3 regions of the Bacteroides faecis genome follow, and region 1 is predicted to be linked to each of the others. Evidence: riboswitches for the same ligand, from Rfam matches in the RefSeq annotation. Region 1 holds a riboswitch; each other region holds the start of a gene.
What was found. Region 1 has a riboswitch for cobalamin ahead of K6V30_RS20690 (DUF5074 domain-containing protein). Riboswitches for the same ligand answer to the same signal wherever they lie in the genome.
Positions count from the first base shown of each region.

Region 2: it holds a riboswitch for cobalamin, as region 1 does, so the genes downstream of both, K6V30_RS24990 (DUF5074 domain-containing protein) here and K6V30_RS20690 (DUF5074 domain-containing protein) in region 1, are expected to answer to the same signal.
Region 3: it holds a riboswitch for cobalamin, as region 1 does, so the genes downstream of both, accC (acetyl-CoA carboxylase biotin carboxylase subunit) here and K6V30_RS20690 (DUF5074 domain-containing protein) in region 1, are expected to answer to the same signal.

Region 1 covers NZ_CP081916.1:5,240,127-5,248,058, reverse strand. Annotated here, with positions in the region: gene K6V30_RS20700 (hypothetical protein) at 1-774, opposite strand, end outside; gene K6V30_RS20695 (DUF5074 domain-containing protein) at 789-2,129, opposite strand; gene K6V30_RS20690 (DUF5074 domain-containing protein) at 2,150-3,526, opposite strand; cobalamin riboswitch at 3,873-4,081, opposite strand; gene K6V30_RS20685 (DUF5106 domain-containing protein) at 4,241-5,182, opposite strand; gene K6V30_RS20680 (sensor histidine kinase) at 5,932-7,713, opposite strand; gene K6V30_RS20675 (response regulator transcription factor) at 7,723-7,932, opposite strand, start outside.
Region 2 covers NZ_CP081916.1:6,238,011-6,245,942, reverse strand. Annotated here, with positions in the region: gene K6V30_RS25000 (MATE family efflux transporter) at 1-1,160, opposite strand, end outside; gene K6V30_RS24995 (IS1182-like element ISBthe2 family transposase) at 1,282-2,943, opposite strand; gene K6V30_RS24990 (DUF5074 domain-containing protein) at 3,071-5,065, opposite strand; cobalamin riboswitch at 5,209-5,423, opposite strand; gene K6V30_RS24985 (DUF2284 domain-containing protein) at 5,489-6,052, opposite strand; gene cobO (cob(I)yrinic acid a,c-diamide adenosyltransferase) at 6,088-6,627, shown strand; gene K6V30_RS24975 (putative transporter) at 6,633-7,932, opposite strand, start outside.
Region 3 covers NZ_CP081916.1:5,961,839-5,969,770, reverse strand. Annotated here, with positions in the region: gene K6V30_RS23895 (response regulator) at 1-1,122, opposite strand, end outside; partial or broken gene K6V30_RS23890 (DUF302 domain-containing protein) at 1,366-1,611, opposite strand; gene K6V30_RS23885 (acyl-CoA carboxylase subunit beta) at 2,440-3,975, opposite strand; gene K6V30_RS23880 (acyl-CoA carboxylase biotin carboxyl carrier protein subunit) at 3,996-4,505, opposite strand; gene accC (acetyl-CoA carboxylase biotin carboxylase subunit) at 4,528-6,042, opposite strand; cobalamin riboswitch at 6,180-6,384, opposite strand; gene K6V30_RS23870 (thioredoxin family protein) at 6,646-6,969, shown strand; gene pncB (nicotinate phosphoribosyltransferase) at 7,210-7,932, opposite strand, start outside.

The DNA of each region.
Region 1 (7,932 bases):
CACTTTCACGAAGTGGATACGATCCAGCTTCACGGAGTTGCCGTTTGAATCGATTGCATCGTCCAGATCAAACTGGTTATAGCGGTAATTGCCGTTGTCGTCTTTTGCCATATCGCTTCCCCAGTTGTCGGCATATCCTTTGCCGAAAGACTGGTTCTTCCATTTACCGCCTTCCAGTACGGTACGTGGTTCAAGCATGCTTCCGGTCAGTGTATAAGAGTCTTCTTCGATCCAGTTGGGATAATACATTTGAGCATGATATTGAGAGAGATACTTGATGACACCTTTCTCTCCTTCGCTATCTTCCCAAGGAATGTCTCCTATTTCGTCAGGTCTGAAATAGGTAACGGAGTAATCCCGTGTCGGATTGTCGCTTCCTTTAAGTTCGTACCAGACATCGTCTGCTTTTCCGTTACCGTTAGCATCTTCCGATACCCATACGATGCCGGGTTCCGAGCTTCCGTCAAAAGGATTGCCAATGATACCAAAGTCATATCCTTTGCGGTTCTTGATCTCTTTCGGCATTTTGACGGTGATATATCCGCCAAAAGATCCGAGAGAAACATAGTTTTTCTGCTTGAAGCGTTGCTCTGCATAGGCATTTGCTTCTTCCATCGTCTGGCAGTTGAAACCCTCGTTAATGAATTGTCCCGGTGCCGGGCAGTATTCCAATACTTTGAGTTCATTTGTTTCTTCTGTGATTTCCTCGTCTTTGTTGCACGAAGTGAATATAACAGTTGTCATTACTGCTAAGATGTACCAATGTTTTTTCATTTCCGAATGCTAGTTTAGTTATTAAATAATACGTGAGAAGGAGAACTGCTACCACAGTCTACGGAATAGTTTAAGGAGCCGTCTTTATTGTAAACGGTAATCGTATACTTCGATTTCTGGTTATAAACTACGTATAACTCTCCGGTTTGTTGATTAAGTTGTGGAGTGGCAGTAATGGAAGATTTTAATTTGTCCACTGCAATAAAGGGTTGACTCAATGAATTGTTTTCACCTATTACATATTTGTATATAGCACCATCATTGGATACAATGTAGATTATGTTTTCACTTTCAGATGCTACCATACCGATGGTAGGTGTAGAGTAAGAACTTTTTGCCGGCTGGAAAGCCAATAATGTTTTTTCTACGGTAAAATCCTTATTGATCTTCACGAGGTAATTTCCTTCACTGGTTGCTTCGAGTGTATAGGCATTGCCGTCTTTAGCCAGTACGAAATTAGTTTTCTGGTTTTGATTGATATCCAATGGTGTGGCGGTAGGTTCTTCTCCTTCTTTAGCGGCAAGCAATTCGTTTACATCGTAGGATTGTACTGGGGCGTCATCTTTATAAGTTTCATTGGACAATACTTTACCGTTGAATACTAATCCGTTATAGATGCTGAACATATACTTGTCCTTGATCTTGATATTGCTAAGTGATTTAAGATCAATACGATGTATACCGTCTCCTGTCACTAAAGCATATTGATCGTTCAGAATGGTCAGACCGTTCAGGTTGGCACCTACTATAGCAGAATTTTCATAATAAAGCGTTTTGGCATCAACGACAAAGAACTGATCTTTATTCGATGTACTGGTCTTTACCAGAACGTAGAACTTGCCATTGTAATTACTGATATTTGCATTGTCATAACTACCCATCCCTAAAGTTTTTCCGGCGTTCAGAGAGGAATAGCAATCCTTGTAGGTAACCTTCTTTTCCGTATCGTAGAAGTTGAATGTTCCGTCAGCCAGGTAAAAGAAACCTTTGGAAAAGTCATGGTTGGAACGAAAACTTGTATTCATTTCTACTTTTCCATACTTATTTGTGATAACACAGGTCAGATCTGCCCGACATGGATTATCGACCTGATAAGTAAATGTTTGTTCGGTAGAGATCTCTTTTCCATTGAGAAGCCATGAATATGTAGCGTCTTCGGGATTAAGTAATTCCGGAGTGATTTCTAATGTTTCTCCTAGTTCCAGCACCTGGTCTTCGGTTGGGAATGTCCCTTTTAATACGTTTGGATAGTTTGCCAGATTGCCAAGATGCAGATCATCGCAATTGTCGTCATTACAGGCAGTAAATCCTACTGCAATACATGCTATTAATAAAGTTGTATATAACTTATTCATCTTGTTTCTAAGTTTTGCTATTAATTAAAAATAAAGGTAGCGGGGAAGTAGTAACCGTCGTAGGTTATTTCTGAAATCTTTTCTCCTGTTGTGGCATTGAATCGGACTATGAGATTTTTGTTATATTCGCTGGTCAGATACATTGCAAGCAATTCATTTGTTTGGGGATTTACACGGATACCTGCACCATAAAATCCATAACCGTCTTTGGTGTAAGTGGTGAGCGCTTCTGTAGGAGCAGGATTGTCAAACGTTGCCCGGTAGATTTTTCCTCCTGCGATATAGTAGAATGTGCCGTCTGAGGTTCCGCAGAAAGTCGCTTCTCTGTAGGCACCGAAAGAGGAGGACTCATAACTCGCATGTATCGGAGCTTTTTCGATAGTAAAGTCCGGCTTGATTTTTACTAAATTATTCTCACCATTAGTACTTTCGACTGTATAGAGATTGCCGTCCTTACATTCTACAAAACGAGTACCACCCGAGGTGGATACATCTATATTCTCGTAAGGAAATTGGTTCTTCCAATCATACTGAGATAGATCTCCGCACAAGGTTTTAATATCTATCTTATAAATCTTCTGGCCTTTTACGTTGAGCAGCAGTTTATCTTGATAAACAATTCCGCTACCGCAACCTCCCCAAGTACTGCCGGTGGAGATTCTTATTGCTTCAAATGTGTTTAAATCTATGCGGTAGAAGTCGCCGTTTGCCGTTACAACAGCATATTGATCGTTGACTGGTATAAATTCGTAGGCTTGGCGTCCGCTAGGTAACAATAGTCCTATGCTTTTTTCTGCATATAGAGTTTTAGGGTCTACGATTACTAACTGATTGTTTTGCTTGGAGCAGACGTATAACTTGCCATTCCACAAAGTGCCCGATTGTGATGTTACTCCTAATTCATCGCCGAAGTTCTGATTCTTGTAGCACCAATGCTCGATGCTGTTGTTGTCGTAGTTGTAGTATGAAATGCTTCCTGACCCATGTCCATACCAGCCCTCGTTAATAATGAAGCATCCTTTGGAGTAGTCAGCTCCCCGAACGGTCACTTTGTTTTCTAACGTAACTTTTCCCAGATCATTACTAAGTTCCAGGATAACTTTTGAACGTGACGGACGTTCGGCATTGAATGTGAATGAAGGGTCTGTAGACATGTCTTCTCCATTCTGATACCACTGGTAATATATATCCAGCGGACTGCTTGCTTTGGGGGAGTATACATATTTCTCTCCGACATTAAGTGTTAGATCTTCTTCCGGGAATGTACCGGCTTTTAAGGCAGGCAGGCCTTGTAGTTTTTCCAAGTGGTCGAGGTCACAGTCGTCTGTAGAACAAGACGCAATTACGAATGCCGCAGTTAAGAACAAAAGCGGCTTGAACAGTTGTTTTAAATTCATATTTTATTTATTTGATTAAGAGAATATTATATCACATGATATATAATGGATTTGCTTGTATGAGTAAATGGTTGATTGCATGACGTATATGGAGCTTTCATGACTTTCTGCTGATCGTAGAAAGTCATGGGATAGCGTTGGAGATGATGTAAACTTAAATATCTTTCCATATTAGCTAAATTCTTTTATTCATAAAAATGTCCGGGCGAAATCGCTTCGACCGGACATACATAATAAACTTGGCAGAGTTTATTAGTTTGTGCATACTTTCTCTGAATCAAAATGGTGAATGAAATGATAGACGAAGGTCCGGTTCATTAGATTCAACGCTTTTTCCTCGAAAGCAGTGAAACGAAATTACATGGCAGGTCTTCTGACTTATTCCTGTTGTGGGCGCCTTCCCGGATTTATTCTTTCCAGTGGCTGAGAGTGAATTGCTCACAACATTATTTTATTGGAACTTACAGCAGCGGGACTGTTCAGGATTTACACCTGATTCCCTTTTAATTGCTTCCCTCGTGTGAGGGGGCGCAAACCAATGCGGTGCAAAGATAGAGAGTTTATTTGTTTTCTGCAAGGAGGTGTTCTTTTTCTTTCATCTTGATACGAAAGAAAAAGGAATGCTCAAAGAACTGCCTCCGCCTAACGCTGAACAAACGAGGCGGGGAGACTTTGCGGTGTGGTGGCGGAGGTGTTATTGGGCGTGTATGTTTTTTATTGGGCGTTCGTCATTAAATATTCTTCTATAGCTTGTGCGGTGGCGTCTTTGAGCAGGACGGTTTTCTCCTTGTTTAGGAGGTATAGGGTTGGGATGGCTTTGAGGTCATATAGTTGTTGCTCTTTTATTGCAAATTTCTTGTCGTAGCCGTTGATCCATTCTTTGGGGAATTCGCTGAGGTGTTTTCTCCATTCGTCGAGTTCTTCGTCGGGATAGACGGAGAGGAGGATGAGTTTCTTTTCTTTTAGGAGTTGGTTGATAAAGGGGGCGTTTTTCAGTCCTTCTATTGTTTCGGTGCAGGCATGGCAGCCGGGGTTGTTGATGAATAATAAGATGTAATCGGCTTTCAGTTGATGCAGATTGCCTTGGGCGCCGGAGGCAAGGGTGTAGGTGAAATTCAGAGCTTTGGTACCGATACGGTTTTTCTGTGCCAGTTGCAGGCGGGCTTGAGGACGTATCTTTTCTGTTTTGTCGAGTATGGGCGAGGCTATCATGGCTTCCAGTACGGGAATGTAGTATTCTTCATTGCGCATTGGAGAGTTCGGGTCGTACAGATATTTATCCGCGAGGTCGGTGAAGTAAGCGAATACTTTCTTATCTGCGTTGCTGCGGTCAATCATTTTGCGCATTGCTTCGTGTGCAGTTTCGAGTGGTACGTGGTTTAGCAGGTCGCAATAGTCTGCCCATGCTTGTTCGGTGACTTCCGGGTGATGGATATAATTGGTGTCGGCAAAGTTAACGTTGTCCCAATAGTGCTTTACAAGAAAGTCGGCACGTTGTTCCGGTGCGGTCAGCATGGGTGGGATGGTGGGCAAGGTAAATGATTTGATGGTATCTTGTGGAGTTTCACTTTTGCTCTGACTTGAGGCGTTACCGCTTTTGCAGGCGCATAGGAGAAGGAAACATAAAGCTAACAGGTAATTTATATTCGTTTTCATAATTCACGGTTTTTATATTGGACTTGTATCTAAACACGGAAGACAAAGATAATCCCCTTTTTATTTTAATCAAAGTATTCTCCTTTTTTTCTGTTCTTCTTTTAGGAAAGACGGGAGATGAATGGGGCTGCGAGAGGATTTTTTCTGAGGGCTTCTAGGGGGAAGAATGGAGGGGGATGATGTGCTATTTTTAAGATATTCATCACAAATGTTCGTTGGAAAATGATTCAACCAGAGAAGGAATTGCATAAATCAATGCAATAATATACGGGATTGTGCATAGTATTGCATGTTAGGAGGGATAATATACACATTTTACAAGCAATGTAAGGTGGCTTAGGTCGGTGTGTAAAGCGAGTTTCCTCGGTGAGTAAGGTTGGTCTCCTCGGTGGGCAACTTAATTTAGGTCGGTGGGCAAGTGGTAGCAGCCGAATTTATAGCTTTGGTCAAGCTGGTTGGCGCTTGTCGGATGATCGGAAGGAAGTGATAAAAGGATTGTCGGGAAGATGTGACGAGGATGAAAAGAAAGGAATATCGGCGAGACTCTTTCTTTAGGACAGGAAAATCCCATTATGTGTAAATAATGGGATTTGATTGTTGCCGAATGGAGGCGTTTTTTCGTTTATCTCTGTACGACGGATGAATAAATCGCTTTCTTGCCTATTTGAATATTCCTTTTTGAAGAATGGTCGATTTTTATGCAGATCGCGTGACCATCCTATTGAGGAGGAATAAGAATAGTATGGAGATTATTTCTCTTTCGCCAATGTGAAAACAAATTCCAGACCACCACCTTGGTTGTTCTTGGCTGAGATGTTGCCGCCGTGTATGATCACGGCATTCTTTACAATGGCCAATCCCAGTCCTGTGCCGCCAAGTTTGCGTGAGCGGCCTTTGTCTACCCGGTAGAAGCGTTCGAAGAGGCGGTTCAGATGTTCCGGCGATACCCCTATCCCTGTATCTGCAAAGCTGAAATAATAGTAATTCTCGTCTTCACGGAAACAGTTGATGTTGATTTGTATATTCGATCCTGCGTAGGCGATGGCATTGTCCATCAGGTTACGGAAGATGGAATAGAGCAATGAGTAGTTACCTTTTATCTGAATACCTTTCTTGAGTGAATCGATAACGGTGATATGCTTTTCTTCCAGTTCCAGTGAAACTTCGTTGATGATGTTTCCTACCAGTACGCTGATGTCCACTCGTTCCATATCTATCATGTTGGCGGCTTCGTCCATACGGGTTAGTACGGATATGTCACGTAGCAGACGGCTGAGGCGGTTGCTCTGTGCATAGCAGCGTTCGAGGAAAGTGTTCATCTTCTCGCGGGAGATGTTTTCGTTGTTGACAATCGTTTCCAGATATCCTTGGATACTGCTTACCGGCGTTTTCAGTTCGTGGGCGATATTTTGTGTCAGCTGGCGTTTCAGTCTTACTTGTTCTTCTTCCTGGGTAACGTCGTTGATGGATATCTCGAAACTGGCATCTTGGAAAATGATACATTCTACGATAAAGTTTCGTCCGTTCTTGTTGATGGTGACAGACATACGTTTTTCGTCTTTTCCCCGTGAACGTTGTTGCTGGTTTTTGTTGATGAAGTTGATGATCTCTTTCAGTTCGCTGATAGCGAAAACTTCTTCTGTCGTTTCCAGGTTAGAGTCTGAGATCAGGTTACTGTATTGGGTAAAGAGATTGTTGACCAGAATCTCCTTCTTATCTTTAGTGAATATACCCAGTCCTTCGTGTGAAATCTGAAGGTGGGTAATCAGCTTTTCGCGTTCGATGTAAAGAGCTTCCTTGGTTTCATGCAGACGTCTGTAGATCTGGATAATGTGCTGCGAAATCTCGCCCAGCTCGTTGTGGGGAAAAGCGGATTGCATTGCCATTTCAATCGGTTCGTTCCGGTCGGCACGCATGGCAAATTCGCGTAACTGGCTGATAGAAGTGCCCAGTTTATTCGTGAATTTGTAGAAGATGATGATAAGCAGCAAAGATATGGCAGCTGTAAACCAAAGGTAATGCGGGTCTGCTTGCAGGTTATTGATCAGACTTACATTATAAGGTAGTGCCGAACGGATCATATAATCTCCGTAGCGTGTGGCGGAGTAAAAATAAGGCAATCCGGTAGTTTCAGAAGTACGACGTACATCGAATCCGTTACCCTCTTTCAGGGCTTTCTGCACTTCCGGGCGATTGAGATGGCTCTCTAGTGGCTGATTCTGATTCTTATAACTGTCATAGATCACATTTCCCTGCAGATCGATCAGTGTGACACGTAAGTCTTGTAGCGCATGCTCACGAATATATTTGCTTGTGACTTCTTCGATAGCTGCGCTATTATTCAGGCGTTCATACAGTCGGCTGTTATAATCTTGTAACTGCGTATTCAGTAACTCGATTTTATATTCTCTTTCACGCTGATACTGGTAGGCTATAAAGCAGATGGCGAATACCAGAAACAACGAAATGACCGAAAGGAAAAGCTTCCGGCTGAAAGAAAGGAAATGTTTTTGGGTGACAGGTAGGTTCATAATCGTTTATTATTCTGCTTCAAAGCAATATCCATATCCCAGGCGGGTGACAATACATTTGCCATATTCGCCTATCTTTTTCCGCAGGCGGGTGATATTTACGTCGATGGTACGGTCGAGTACGTAGACTTCATCACTCCAGATGCGGGCAAGAATATCTTCGCGTGAGAATACACGTCCTTTGTTCTGTACCAATAGAAGCAGTATCTCAAATTCTTT
Region 2 (7,932 bases), 1.0 Mb from region 1:
CTTTGGTAATAGCCGATTCCTATCATATTAATAGCAAAGAAGATGAAGCCGATGCCAAAATAGGGAATGCCGTTTACTGCAATGTCAAAGGCGGAATAGCTGCGGTCTATAAACAGTGCGACTATGTTCCGGCAACATAGCGTTGTGAGTATGAAAAAGCAGATTCCGCAAATCAAAGCTGTACGCAGCGAAAGACGCAGTGCCTTCCGTACACGTTCCGGCTGTCCGGCTCCGAAGTTATAGCTGATAATCGGCTGGGCAGATTGTGCAATCGCATTATATACCATAAATATGATGGGGAAAAAGTAACAGACAATACTGAAGGCAGCTACCCCGTCTTCTCCCAGATTCCGGATAAAGACATAGTTGCCGAGGAACATCATACAGGCAATGGACGCTTCGCTGACAAAGGCCGAATTTCCTAATTTTACCATATATCCTATGTTACGGAAAGTCATTCGCAGACTTTTTCTGCTTAGTTTGATTCGGTATAAGCGAAGGTCATGAGAGTAGTGCATGAGATAGACGAGTGTCATCAATCCTCCTACTACGGTGCCCAGGCTGGTGGCGAAGGCAGCGCCCATCATTCCCCAGCCAAATTCGAAGATGAAGATATAATCTAACAGGATGTTGAGAATAGCTGCTGTGGCATTGCACATCATGACATAGTTGGGCGAACCGTCCAAGCGGATATAGAACATGCCTATATTTAAAATTTCATAGAATACGAGGAAGGGTACATACCACGATATGTATTCTATTACATACGGCAACAATTTATCCGAACTGCCCAAGAAGCGTCCCAATGGCTCTACGAAATAGAAACACAAAGCAGACATGATGAGTATAAGAATCGCAGAAAAGACAAGTGCCTGAGTGATATTGATATTGGCTGCCTTACGTTTACCCTGCGATAGGTGAATGGAGGCGACAACCGATCCTCCGACTCCGAACATCAGTCCGATTCCGGCGGCAATCATAAAAAGAGGGGCTGTGATATTGACGGCGGCCAGTGCGTCGCTACCGATTCCTTTTCCTACGAATATTCCATCCGTAATAACGAATATCGCAGAGAAAACCATCCCGAGTACCGTCGGTACCAATAACTTACGGAATAGCGTGGATATGTCCATGCTGCCAAAATCAATGCTGTCTTTCATGACTTTCTACCTTTTATAATTAAAACGGGTGCAAAGGTAGAGGTATGAAAAGGGGGCTGTGTCAAAACTAAGGCACATCCCCTTCTTTTTTTAATATAAAATAGTCGTTCCTCTTTTTTGTCTATGCGACTATTTTTTCAGTAATTAGGTAATAAGGCTTAATATTCGTCGTATTTTGAGTCACACGTGGTCTGATAAAGATAAATATAGTGTGTGCACTCCTTCTCTTTCCTGCTTTTAGTAGTTTTGTACACATCTTTTTGATATTAAAAGCTATAGCAAAGAAGGCAAAGTCCATTGTAACCTTGTCTTCTCCCACATGCCGGAACCTTTTGTATGCCATGTTGTGTTTCATTTGTCCCAAAACTGCTTCCGGTTCTATACATCGCCTTCCCCTATGCCTGATGCCTTCTTCCGAGAGTAACCTTTCCCGTGCCTGCCGTTTGTATTGGTTTAACCGGTGGTTGACTTCTATCATACGGTTCCCCCGAGCTTTAAAGCAACTGCCACACAAAGGACACCCTTCACATCTTTGTGCTTTATATCGGGCACTTTCGGTGATGTATCCGCTTGCTGTTTTGTCATGTCTAGTTCCTATACGGTTCATGTGCTGCCCCATAGGACAAACGTAATAATCCTCCCCCGCATTGTAATGGAGACTCTCCGCATGGAATGGATTGGGGGTATAACGGGGACGCTGTTCTTTATGGAAGTAGTTGTACTTGACAAAGGCTTCTATCCCATTATCTTGCATGAACCGATAATTTTCTTCCGAGCCGTAACCGGAGTCTGCCACACCGACAGTTGGTAAGCGGTTATAGCGTTGCTCAAAGGAGTGGAAGAAAGGTATGAGGGTCAGTGTGTCGGTTGGGTTGGGAAACAGTCGGAAGTCTATGAGGAATTGGTTCTCGGTACCTATTTGCAGATTATATCCGGGTTTGGTCTGTCCGTTTCTCATGGCGTCTTCTTTCATGCGCATGAAGGTGGCATCAGGATCGGTCTTGGAGTAGGAGTTGCGTTCTCCAAGAGTATCAAGATGGTTGTCGTATTCTATCAACTTGTCACGGTACTCCTCAAGTTCCCGGACCTGTTTCTTCTTTTCCCGGATGACCTTCTTTTGTTCCTTGTCCTTTGTTACAGGCTGGTGTTCCAGCACCTCTTTAAGTTCATTCACTATATCTGAGAGCATGGCGGGAGTGAACTCTACGGGTGTATCTTTCATGGAGTTCTCTTGGGCTATGACTTCATCCACCTGCTCCAGGAGAATGCGGATCTTATCCATCAGCTTTGTACGGTTCTTTTCGACTGTCTTGCGCCAGACAAAAGTATATTTGTTGGCTTTGGACTCAATCTTGGTACCGTCGATATACTCTACGTCAAGGCTGATGAAACCTTTGTCGGCAAGGACAAGAACCAACTGTGTGAATACGGTATTTATTTCCTCTTTTACACGGTTTCGAAAACGGTTGATGGTAATAAAATCCGGATGTTCATTACCGGAAAGCCAGATATAATGAATATCACGTAGGAGAAGCTTCTCTATTTTGCGGCACGAATAGATATTGTTCATGTAGGCGTAGATAATCACCTTAAGCATCATTTTAGGATGATAAGGACAACGACCGGTTGCTTTATAAAGCTTCTTGAAATTGTCAAGATTGAGATTATCAACAACAGTATTAACTATGCGAACCGGATCGTTCGCTGCTATGTTTTCATCAATTCTTCCGGGAAAAAGAACTGTTTGGTTGGGAATGTAAGGACGAAAATGTAACTTTGCCATAACGAAAAACTTTATGCCTAAAGATATAAAAACTTTGGGTAATAACAAAGCCCGGGCTTGTGAAAGTCTGGGCTTTGTGCATAAAAAAAGGTTGTGCCAGCGTTTTGACACAACCTCCTTCTTTCTGCTATTTATTGATCCATTCGTCAGAGAACCGGTATACAAAATCGATTCCTGCCGGGCTGGCTCCGCGTTGGCTGTTATATTTGAAGTGAGACTTCTCCGTTGGAGTGCCACTTGAAATATCATATACATATATATCACTATTTACATAGGTGGACTGTCCTACCCAATATTCTTCCGTAGTAGGGTGAATACCCATAATACCATAAATCGTTATGCTGGATTTCAGGAAGTTTACGTCGAAGCTCTGTGTAGTATAGTTGTAGCGAGTGGCACTGGTTGCGTTGAATGCGTCTGTATCCACAAAGTATAAGTTGGGCTGGGTGAAACTTGCACAGAAGCCGACAGAAGGTGACCAACTTGCGATTGGAAGTTCGATCTCATCCGGCATATCCGTTTCGGAGAGTACATTGCCATCATGGTCAAGCGCTACCATTTTAGGAGAAGAGGTGAATGTCGGGCTGTAAAGGCTTCCTGTGTAAGTTGCGGCGAGCGGGCAATAGATATTTCCGTCTGCGCCTTTGGCGATACCCTTAATCTGATGTCCTTCGAATGGGATTGATTTGATAATCTGATCAGTGGCAGGATCGATGATAATTACTTTCTGTCCGCATCCCGCATACACCTTGCCGCGAGAATAAACCATGCGGCCTTTAGTAGCACCTGCTACAGTAAATGCACCGAAGCTTCCGTCGACTGTTGGTTCTACTTTTACAGCTCCATCGCTCAAAGTCAGTGCGGCGATACCTGAAGTGGCTTCCATACCCGATTCTGAATATTGAACGTATGCACGTGTCGGGCTGACTACTACTAAGTGTTGAGGCCACGTAGATTTACCTTCCGGAGTCATGATTACCAAAGGATCAGCGTATTCCATTTTAAACGTATGGGCATCACATACCACGAAACGTCCGGCTCCTCCCTGACCGCTGCCATTTTGAGTAATTATATAAATCTTATCGTTTGCCATATACATGTCCTGAACTACATTTCCTATTTCCATACCATTATTGGCATTTTCGAAAACGTTGCTGTATTCAACTCCGTTTTTATCATAAAAATAGATCGTTCCATTGGCACTACTCATATTGCCTTCACAGACTACGAAAGTACCTTTTGTATCAGTAAAGTCAATAGAAGCACATACTTCGATGGAAGCAAACATCGTATTCCCATTCTCGTGGATACCTACCAGAGTTACAATACCTCCATTGTAGGATTGGTCGGTATAAGCAGGAGCTTTTACTGTTAGTGTTTTTGCATTTTTGTTGAGAGTGAATGTCCACCCTTCTGGTTTCTTCAAGAAATCTACGCTGATTATTTTGTCCATATTCAGTGAAAGAGTTTTCTTTTCGTTGAAGTTGAAAACGTAGTAAGGACGTCCGTCGGTCGGTTTCACGAAAGAGAAACTGTTTACTCCTTTGGTGGTAGGTATGCTGAAACTGGTTCCATTTGTCAGAGTAAAGACAACTTCCATTTCTGAAGGGATCACTGACTGAAAGAAGGACTCGTTGGCCTTTACGTCTTTTCCAGTCGTATCTTTGAGCCGTTCTCCATCTACTGTCCAGTATCCGTCAGTATCAACACTTAGTTGTGGTGCTGCTCCGGTTACGCGGAGTTTTTGTCCGTCTACAAGCAGAAATTGGGTTTCTCCGTTTGCGGTGATTGTCCAGTAATAGATTCCATCTTCTGCCTTCACTCCGATTACAGGGGCATCTGCTCCCTTTTCTCCGTGTTTGACGATAATCGTTTTATTGTCGCTGAAAGTAATCTTTATACCTTCGTCCGTTTCTTCATAGTTGGTGATAAACTTGGCATTCTCGTAAGCCGAAACGATTGTCTGAAGATTGCTGAGGTTTTCTTTTAACTGAGAGAGTTCGGTTTTTATCCCCTTCACTTCATCCCATAACTCATCGTCGTTGTAACATCCTGCAATTAGAATACTAAAAAGGGCGAAGGTCATCAGTCTGACTGCCCAGAAACGCATTTGCTTTCTCATAAATGTAAATTATTTGATATTAAACAAAAAATCCCCGTTTGTTTAGATAGCTATAATCTACACAAACGGGGACACTAATATCTATATCAAATAAAATATAAATGCTTATTTTCTATTTGACCGTAACCCGAAATCCCGCAGGTGTAAATCAGAGCATCAAGGCAGGTCTTCTGACTCATCTCTTCTGACAACACCTTCCCAGGTTTGTGAACCCAGTGGTTTCAAGTTGCAGTTTTGCTCTGACAGGCAGAGCCAAGATTTACAGCAGCAGGTTCTGTTGCCGGTTTGCACGGCATTCCCTTTTCATTCCTTAACAGTATGTCCACTGTTTTCGGAAACCTTAACGCTACAAAGGTATAAAGTTTTGTTAATATCTTGTTTGTTTTATCAAAAGAATTTTTGTTTGTTCTGATATTGAATCGTTTACAGGTCTTTTTGTATATCTCCGAATATTCCGCTTACTAACAGTAAGTATTCCGGCATCCTGTCTTTATCTCCCCATTTTAATTCAATATGTAGTAGTTCGGATGCTGTTTTACCTATATCGAACCCACAGGCTTCCAGTGACGGACGTACCCGTTCGGGATATAGGCAAGGTTTTCCTTCTGTGCGTGTACATGTGGGGCAGAGCAGGCAAGAGACGGGAAAGAATGCACGTCCTTTATACGTTTTTTCCATTTCCAGCAGTAATTCATCTGTCCGTTTCCGTTCAGTCTCCATCATTTCTTTACCGAAAGAGATAACATCTGTAATTCTTTCCGGATGTAGAGGAGTTATTTTCGTCCCGATAATCAAAGCTGTTTGGCATTGGGAAAGGTAATGATCTACATTGAATGAGAATGGAGGACATGCCCAATAAGTGTTATAGCGGGTGCATTGCCGGCAGAATCCGATAAATTTTTCGGCATCCCGATAGTTTGCCATGTATTCGGCAACGGGAATGGTAGCGGTAAAGTCTTCAGCAATATAGTCTTCTCTTGTTTTCATATCACAAAGATATAGTTTATTTTTGTACTGCGGTTATTAATCATTCAGAGGAAAATCAGATGGAAAAAGGATACATTCATATTTATACGGGTGATGGAAAAGGAAAGACGACGGCAGCATTCGGCCTGGCAGTCCGTGCCCTTTGTGCAGGTAAAAGCGTATTCATCGGGCAGTTTGTCAAAAGCATGAAATACAATGAAACCCGTATGGTTGAAAAGTTCGACCGGATTTCGATAGAACAGTTCGGCAACGGATGTATGCTGACCCGTGAAGCTACGGAAGCAGATATCCGTGCGGCACACGAAGGGTTGACAAAATGCAGGGATGTTCTGCTTTCCGGAGAATATGCAGTCGTTATATTGGATGAATTGACCATTGCCCTCTTTTTAGGTTTATTGGAACTGGATGATGCGTTACAACTGTTGCGTAGCAAGCGTCCGGAAACGGAGGTCGTTATTACCGGACGCTATGCACCGCAGGAGTTGATTGATATAGCCGATCTTGTCACCGAAATGCGGGAAGTAAAGCATTATTATAAACAAGGCGTATTGTCGCGTGACGGAATAGATCGTTAGCAAAGCTATCCCAACGATAGAATCAATAATTGTGCCGTCAGCACCCGCAGAAACATGGTAAGCGGATAGACTGTAGCATAACCTACGGCTGGTGCATCGCAGGAAGTGAGGTCATTGGAGTATGCCAGTGCCGGCGGGTTAGTGGTAGAGCCTGCCAGAACACCGATTAACGTGAAGTAATTCAGCTTGCAGTAATAACGTCCTACCAATCCCGTAATCAGAAGAGGCAGAATGGTGATGATAACTCCGTAACCCACCCATATATATCCTCCGCCATGAATGATGGTATCTACGAATCCTTCTCCTGCTCCCAGACCTACACAAGCGAGGAAGATGGAAATACCGATTTCACGGAGCATCAGGTTGGCGCTTATGGTAGTGTAAGTAATCAACTTATATTTCGGTCCGAAACGGCTGATCAGAATAGAGACGATGAGCGGACCACCTGCCAGTCCCAGTTTCACCGGTTGGGGAATACCCGGGAAGGCAAAAGGAATACTACCCAGAATACAACCCAATGCGATACCTATAAAAATAGGAATCAGATTAGGGTGATTCAGGCGCTTCATTGAGTTACCCAGTACTTTCTCGGCATGAGCAACGGCAAGCTCGGTACCAACGATGGTGACACGGTCGCCCATTTGCAACTGCAGCTGCGGGCCGGCAACCAAGTCCACTCCCGAACGGTTGATGCGGGTAATGCTTGCTCCGAAGTTATTTCGTATTTTCAGTTGTGAGAGAGTCTTGCCGTTGAGTTCCGGTTTGGTTATCAGGATGCGGCGTGAGATGAGCTGTTTGTTCAGCTGTTCCCATTCCATTTTTATTTCCTTGCCGAAGAAGATGGTGATTGCTTCCACATCAATCGGTGTAGAGATGACTAGGATAATGTCTCCTACATGTATGACCGTTTCAGAGTTGACCAATTCTGTTTCTCCTCCTTCACGGTGTTTGATACGTGAAATGACGAACTTACGATTCAATAACGGACGAAGTTCTTTAATCTTGATACCGTCTACCGATTCGTTTCTTACCTCGATGGAGACAGGACGTACGGTAAGTTCCTGCAAATGTCCCAAACCTACTTCCGCTTCTTTTTCTTCCTGTGCGGTATTGATGCGCAGAAGATATTTCAAGGCGAGCAATGACAGGATGATGCCTACGACACCCAGCGGATAGCTGACAGCATATCCCAATGCTATATCGGGGGCGTCTATACCGTTCAGGTCACTGTTGGCCTGCTGCGCAGCTCCCAGTCCGGGGGTGTTGGTGACGGCTCCGGACAAGATACCTACCATGGTGGTAATC
Region 3 (7,932 bases), 720 kb from region 1:
AACCAGTGGAATGAGAATGAGTCCAAGAATGTTTTTCCAGTATTTTTCGTAGAAACTGACTGGTTCATTATAAAGGTGAATCTGGTCGGGACAGAGCTGTGGAGATATGTTGAACCATTGTAAATCGAGATAGTTAAAGTAGTTTTCAGGAGTCGATTGTCCGGCATCGGGTGGAATGTCGGATGCCGGTTTGCCTTCTCTTATTTCGTCTATGATTCTCATACAGTCGGTTGCATAGTCACTTGCGCTGACGTAGTAGCCTCCACCAAAGTAGCCGTCCTGTGGGTGTAAGTCTTTTAGCGTGAAAAGAGGGGAGTTGGCAAAGCCTGTAAGTGTTTTGCCTATATTGTCGGTAAGGAAACTGTGACTGGGCATCTGTTGCGGCTTGTGCCAGGAGAAATACAGCAGTCCGGTACTTTTGTCGTAGCTGCTGACTGTGTCGAGCAGTTGTTCCAGGTCGAGTTCTCTTTGTGAGAGCCATATAAGCTTCAGGTCGGGGTAATGCTGCCGGACTGTTTTTTCTACTTTGCTGAATACCATGTGGCTCATATAGAGACTATCTGAAATAAAAGCAATGTTCTTCATTTCCGGCTGGAGAGCACGCATCAGTCGGAGGGTTTCTTTGATATAAAGCTTTTGCTCCAGAAAGGTGATGTTGTAGTGTTTCTGTAATTCTTTGATGGTGGTGATATGGAGAGAGTCGGGTGCTTCATATGCCAAAATGCTTTGCAATGAGTTAGGCAATGTGGCTAGCGGATGGCATAGGATTACAGGAATGTCTTTCCAAGTGGTTTCGAATAAGTGAGAAGTGATATGCCATCCCATTGCACCTATGATGACAACTGCTTTAGGACGATTCGAAGCATATTTCTGCAATATTCGGGCGCATTGTTCTTTAGAATCTTTTTCCGTGTCTGCCGACGGAAAGGACAGGGTATAGGAATCTAAGTATAAATTTGATCGTTTATGACAATGATCTTGTAACTCTTTATTGAAGTCTTTATCCCAGGTTCCATTAGCTAAAGTGGAATTAAGTATTAAGATAAATTCCTTTTCAGTCTCAACTGCTTGGGTGCTGATTGCGATTAATAGACTTACTGTGAACAATATGATTTGTTTCATCTTAGTATTGCTTGTCCTTTTGTTATACAAAGATAGTCTTTTTTGCGAACTAAGGATATATAAGAATATGAAACGGGAAATATTGTTATCACATAGGGAAAAATTGTAATTGGGTAGGGAAGGCGAGAATAAGCATCTTTGCAGAGAAGGTTTTGCTGCTTCTGTATGGGGAATAAACAGTGTGCGGTAACTTCTGAAAGGGTTGCCGCACACTATAATGATATGGTATATACTGACTGGTATTTAATACACGCTTGCCGATTTAATAACGATATTTTCGAGCAAAGTTTGCATCTTTTCGATGACAGGTTCATTTTCCAGCCCATAATTGGCTGCCATCGGTTTCATTAATGGGAAGGTAGCCCATACACTGCCGTTCTTGTCTTCCCATACAGAGATTTTCAATGGCAGTTCGATAGATATGCTTGGATTTTCCTGCATCAATTTGGTGCCTACTTTGGGCGAACCGAATACGATAACCTGATTGGGGCAATTGGTTTTCATACTTCTTCATAAATGTTCCTCCATTTTGAGCTAGTATCGTTCCCGAAATCAGCAATACCATAATTGTTAATACATTCTTTCTCATAACATTCGCTCCTGGTTGTTTGTTGATTAATTATTATGTTGCAAAGGTAAAGGATGAGAAGGCAGAAGAAAAGCCCTCAACGAGTTTAAATATGAGTTTTGCTCTCATGCTCTCACGGTCTGCCTGTATCCCTTTATTCATCGGAGTTGCAGTGATGGTAGCAACTGTGGTGGCAAGTATGAGGGCAAGCGTTTGCTCTCACTTTGTTTTTGTTCTGCAGTATATTGTTTTTCTGATGTTATTTGTTGATTTATAATGTGTTAATACTTGATGTGTCAACTATTAATGATTGACGTCCCGGCTATTAATAACTGATAAATCAGACGTTAATAGCTGAGACTTCATATATTATTGACCGATAAATGGTTCAAGCCTTCTGAAAGAACAGGTGAATTGAAGCAACAGATCCGGTCAACCTGACCGGATGGTGCGGTTCGTTCAATTCTATCGACAGGTGTTTCAAAAAGTTTCAAGCGCTTGAAACACTTTGTTTCGCTGTATGAAACACTTTGTTTCATTGCTTGAAACAGTTTGTTCCAAGGCATGAAACAAAGTGTTTCAACGGTTGAAACTGATCCTGGAACTATTTGAAAATGAAGAATGAAATAAGAGAAGGGAAATAAGAACGGACTTACAAAGATTCTGAAATAATATGCCTTATTATTTATAGTAGAATCTATGTAAGTCCGTATCATTTCCGGTACCTTCAAAAGTACCTTATCGGGATGTTATAAAGGCATGTTACCGTGCTTTTTGGGCGGATTGGTCTGCATCTTGTTTTCCGTCATCTCCAAAGCCTGTATCAGGCGTTTGCGAGTCTGTCTCGGATAGATGATTTCATCAATGAATCCCAGTTCGGCAGCCTGATACGGGGTGGCAAACTTTTCTTTATATGCCTCCAGTTCTTTAGCTTTCGTTTCTGCATCTGCCTTGCGGAACAGGATATTGATTGCGCCGTCGGCACCCATCACTGCAATTTCCGCACTTGGATAAGCAAAGTTTACGTCGGCACCTGTCTGCTTGGAGTTCATTACGATGTAAGCGCCGCCATAGGCTTTGCGGGTAATGACTGTCAGTTTGGGTACGGTAGCTTCGGCAAATGCATATACGATTTTAGCACCGTGGCGGATGATTCCGTTGTTTTCCTGTGTATATCCCGGCAGGAATCCCGGAACATCTTCAAAGGTGATCAAAGGTATGTTGAAGCAGTCGCAGAAGCGGATGAAGCGGCTTGCCTTATCACTGGCATCGATATCGAGCACTCCGGCAAGATAGGCTGGCTGATTGGCAACGATACCTACCGAACGGCCTGCAAGGCGTGCAAAACCAATGATGATATTCTTTGCAAAGTTGGGCATTACTTCGAAGAAATAGCTGTCGTCTACCACTCGTTCGATAATGTCCTTCATGTCATACGGCACATTCGGATCGGCAGGTACTATCGTATCTAAAGTGGCGTCTTCGCGGTTCACTTCGTCCGTACAGTTCTGTTTTTTCGTTTCATCCATATTATTCTGAGGCAGGAATGAAAGAAGTTCGCGGATGCTCATCAGCAATTCTTCTTCTGTGTTGCACATAAAGTGCGTTACACCACTCTTGCTGCTGTGAGTCATCGCACCGCCCAGTTCTTCTTTGCTTACCTCTTCGTGAATCACCGTTTTTACCACGTCCGGACCTGTAACGAACATATGGCTCTTTTCCTTCACCATAAAGATGAAGTCGGTAAGGGCAGGAGAGTAGCAGGCACCTCCAGCGCAGGGACCGAGAATGGCGGAAATCTGCGGAATCACTCCGCTTGCCATCGTGTTCTGATAGAAAATATCGGCATATCCCGAAAGACTTTCGATACCTTCCTGAATACGCGCGCCACCCGAATCGTTCAGCGCAATAATCGGAGCACCGTTCTTCAACGCCAGCTGCTGCACTTTTACGATTTTCTTGGCATTGGAAGCTGACAGCGAACCGCCATATACCGTAAAATCATATGCATAAACAAATACCTGGCGACCGTCAATCTTTCCGTAACCAGATACGATACCGTCTCCCGGAATCTTATTTTTATCCATACCGTAGTTGGTACAGCGGTGAACCATCAGTTTGTCCAGTTCTACAAAAGTACCTTTATCGAGCAACATCTCGATACGTTCGCGGGCAGTCATCTTGCCGCTTTCGTGTTGCTTCTCTATCTTTTCCACACCTCCGCCAAGAGAGGCGATGCGGTCACGTTCTTCAAACGTGGCATATGCGTTATTCTTTTCTTCCATAATGCAATCCGTTCTAAATATTATGCAATCGGTTCTAATGTTATTAATGTCTGCTCACCGGTGATGTTATCACCTTCCTGAACCAGAATTTCTTTGATGCGGCAGTCTGAAGATACTTTATAGTTACTTTGCATCTTCATGGCCTCAATCACGATGGCGGTGTCTCCGGCTTTCATTTCCTGACCGACCGTTACGGGTATTTTCACCACCTTGCCCGGCATCGGAGAGGTGATGCAGTCGTTTTGTTCCTCTTCGCCTTTCTTGCGCATGCGCAGGTATTTCGCCTGGCTGTCCACTATCTCTACATTGAAACTGCTATAGTGGGTATTTACCTTGTAGTTTTTACCATTCTCGCGGCGAATCAGTTGCGCGTTCGAACTGCGGCCATCCATCAGAATGTTGCAAGTACCGTTTTCGGCCATTACGACATCTGCTTCAAATGTCTTTCCGTCGATGGTAAGCACCACTTTATTATCTTCCTTGCTGACCAGTTCCACTTCGGCCACACGGTTTCCTATATGAATTTCCATAATTGAATATTCTTTGTTAACGTTAGATTCTCAACACACCTTTGTGCAATCCGAACTCTTTCCACTTGCTGATGGGGCGGTTGTCGGTTGCCATGCCGCTGTTATTCTCTTCAAGATTCATCAGATAGTCCATATATGCGGCAATCAGAGCTACGTTTTCGGAGCGTTCGCTGGTGCGCATGATGCACTGTTGCAGGTATTCGCCGTTCTTGGCGATGAATCCGGTATCGTAATGACCTTCTACAAAGTCGGGAGTATCCATGATGGCACGCAGGTAGCTGATGTTGTTTTTCACTCCGGTGAGTTTATATTCGTGGAGCACGCGGCGCATCCGTTCGATGGCATATTCGCGGCTGGTGGCCCATACTATCAGTTTGCCGATCATCGGGTCGTAGTAAATAGGTATCTCATAACCCTCGTATACATAGCTGTCGATGCGTACACCGATACCGTTCGGTTCTGTAATCTGCTTGATGATTCCCGGGCTTGGCATGAAGTTCATTTCTGTATCTTCGGCACAAATACGACATTCGATAGCGTGTCCGCGTTGCTGAATATCTTTCTGCTTCAACTGCAGTACTTGTCCGTCGGCTACCTTGATCTGCTCTTTTACTAAGTCGACGCCCACTACCTGTTCTGTTATCGGATGTTCCACCTGCAGGCGGGTATTCATTTCAAGGAAGTAGTAGTTACGGTGTTTGTCTACCAGGAACTCGATTGTTCCCGCACCGATATAGTTGACAGCTTTTGCCGCAGCTACCGCTTTCTCTCCCATATCTTTGCGCAATTCCGGAGTGACAAAAACCGAAGGAGTTTCTTCTACAATCTTCTGATTGCGGCGTTGAACGGAACATTCACGTTCGCAAAGGTGAATGACATTTCCGTGTTTGTCACCCAATACCTGAAACTCGATATGGTGAGGCTCTTCGACGAATTTCTCCAGATAAACCGTGTCGTCACCGAAAGAAGACAAGGATTCGCTCTTGGCAGTCGTATATGCTTCTTCTACTTCTTCGGCACTGTGGATGAGGCGCATACCTTTTCCACCGCCACCCATAGAAGCTTTCAGCATCACCGGATAGCCGATCTTGTTGCAAAGTTCTACAGCTTCTTCTACGCTCTTCAGATTCTCTTGTGTACCGGGAACTACAGGGACTCCTGCTTCTATCATTTTTATGCGGGCGGAAATTTTATCTCCCATCGCTTCCATTGTTTCCGGATTGGGGCCGATAAAGATGATGCCTTCTTCCTGGCATCGACGGGCGAAAGTGGCGTTTTCGGAAAGGAAGCCGTAACCCGGATGGATAGCGTCGGCGTGACTCGCTTTGGCCACTTCGATGATTTTGTCTATATTCAGATAACTCTCTTTGGATGCTGCCGGTCCTACACAATATGCTTCGTCTGCGTAGAGCACGTGCTTCGCGGTCCGGTCTGCTTCGGAGAAGATAGCAATGCTCGTTATCTCCATTTCCCTGCAGGAACGCATCACCCTTACGGCGATTTCACCGCGATTGGCTACTAAGATTTTTTTTATCATACTTCTTTCATTTAAGTACATACTTATTTAATGTCTTCCCATCTGACGGACATACTCCACCTGATGAAAACACAGTATTTTCTTGATTTGGGGCTTAACAAATGATGTTCTTTACTCCTAATCCACGAGGTGCAAGAACGCTTTTACGCGAAGTGGCAGGTCTTCTGACTGACTCTTGTCTTATTTGCCTTCCCGAATTAACATCAGTGGCGTAAAATTAGTTCACTTATAAGACATTTAATAGAACTTCACAGCAGCGGGACTGTCCGGGATTTACACCCGATTCCCTTTTAATCATCGTCCGTTGGATACGGATTCCGAACCATTTCGGGGGGCAAAGATAAATAAATATTGAATAGAATATCTTTTTTTTGCACGAAAGTTTCATTTTTGTGCAATGATTTCCTTCGGTGTACATAGGCTATCCGGTTGGATAGGGAGAGCTGACCGGTAAATACAAACAGACTTAACCGGGCTCTTTGAACTCCTTTTTTAGTTTTCCAATAGAACTAAATCTCTGTGTATTAATGTTTATCTCCTAAACCTTCCTTCTTTTATGTTGTTGAGACTTCCAATCATTAATTTAAAAAAGGAGAATCAATCATGAAAGAAAAGAAAATAGCCCGTGAGGCAAGAAACAAGGAGAAACTAGCCGGTGACGACTGGGTAATGGCAGAATTTTATGCAACGTGGTGCCCTCATTGCAAACGCATGGAACCTTTGGTAAAGGAGTTCAAAAGAGAAATGGAAGGTATAGTTGAAGTGGTGCAGGTCGACGTAGATGAAGAAAGCGAACTGGCTAATTTCTATACGATAGAATCTACTCCTACATTTATCCTTCTCAGAAAAGGGGAACAGTTGTGGAGGCAATCCGGCGAACTGTCTTTGGAAAGACTGGGAAGAGCCGTGAGGGAGTTTAAATCTTGAAAAAGTATTAATAAGAGGGAGTATTTCCCTCTGAAAGTTTTAAATCATGTTATGAAACATGCTTTTTTATTTGGATAATTTGCGGATATGCTAAAAGTCCGTATCTTTGCACTGTGTTTTTCATAGTATTAGATTTAAGGTTAACAAAAGGTTGGAGCAAGGCGTTGCTCCTTTTTTTATGCTTATACGTTTGCAGGGCTTTGGCACTCTTTTGTTAAGTAAGTCCGAAAATCCGGGTAATCATTGATTTCCGGTCAGCCTCAATTCATATAGACAGGCTTGTACTTCCTCAGGGCTACCGGTATGCTTTCCGGCATCATCCGAGAGTTTGATACACTCTCTCCATTCTTGGTTGACATTCATCTTGCATTGTGTCAGTTTCATGACGATATTGGAAGGAGTGAATCCGGTATCATTGGTGAGATTGGTGCCGATTCCGAAAGAACAACGGATCTTGCCTTTGCAGTAATCTTGTATGTCGAGCGCTTTAGTGAAGTCGAGCGCATTGCTGAAGACTATTGTCTTGGTGGTTGAATCAATGCCCAACTCTTTGTAACGGGCTACCAGCTTATCGGTAAAATCAAATTCATTTCCCGAATCGCACCGGACACCATCAAAAAGTTTAGCCTGCTTACGACTGAGGTTACTAAGAAATATACCGGAAGTGTATGTATCCGAAAGCGCAATGCCTAAATCGCCGTCATAGACATTTACCCAGTTTTCGAGTGCCATATAGTTGGCATGTTTGTATCCGAATTGAGCCCCGTGAAACATGAACCATTCATGCGGATGTGTTCCCATCATTTTCATGCCGTACTTCATCGCGAAATAACAGTTGGAAGTTCCCGTACAATACCGGGCCGTTTCATTCAGCCTTTTGATGACTGTTTCCTGTACGTCGATGGAAAACCGTCTGCGTGTGCCGAATTCCGAGAAACGTAGTTGGTGCTGATTGGATAATTC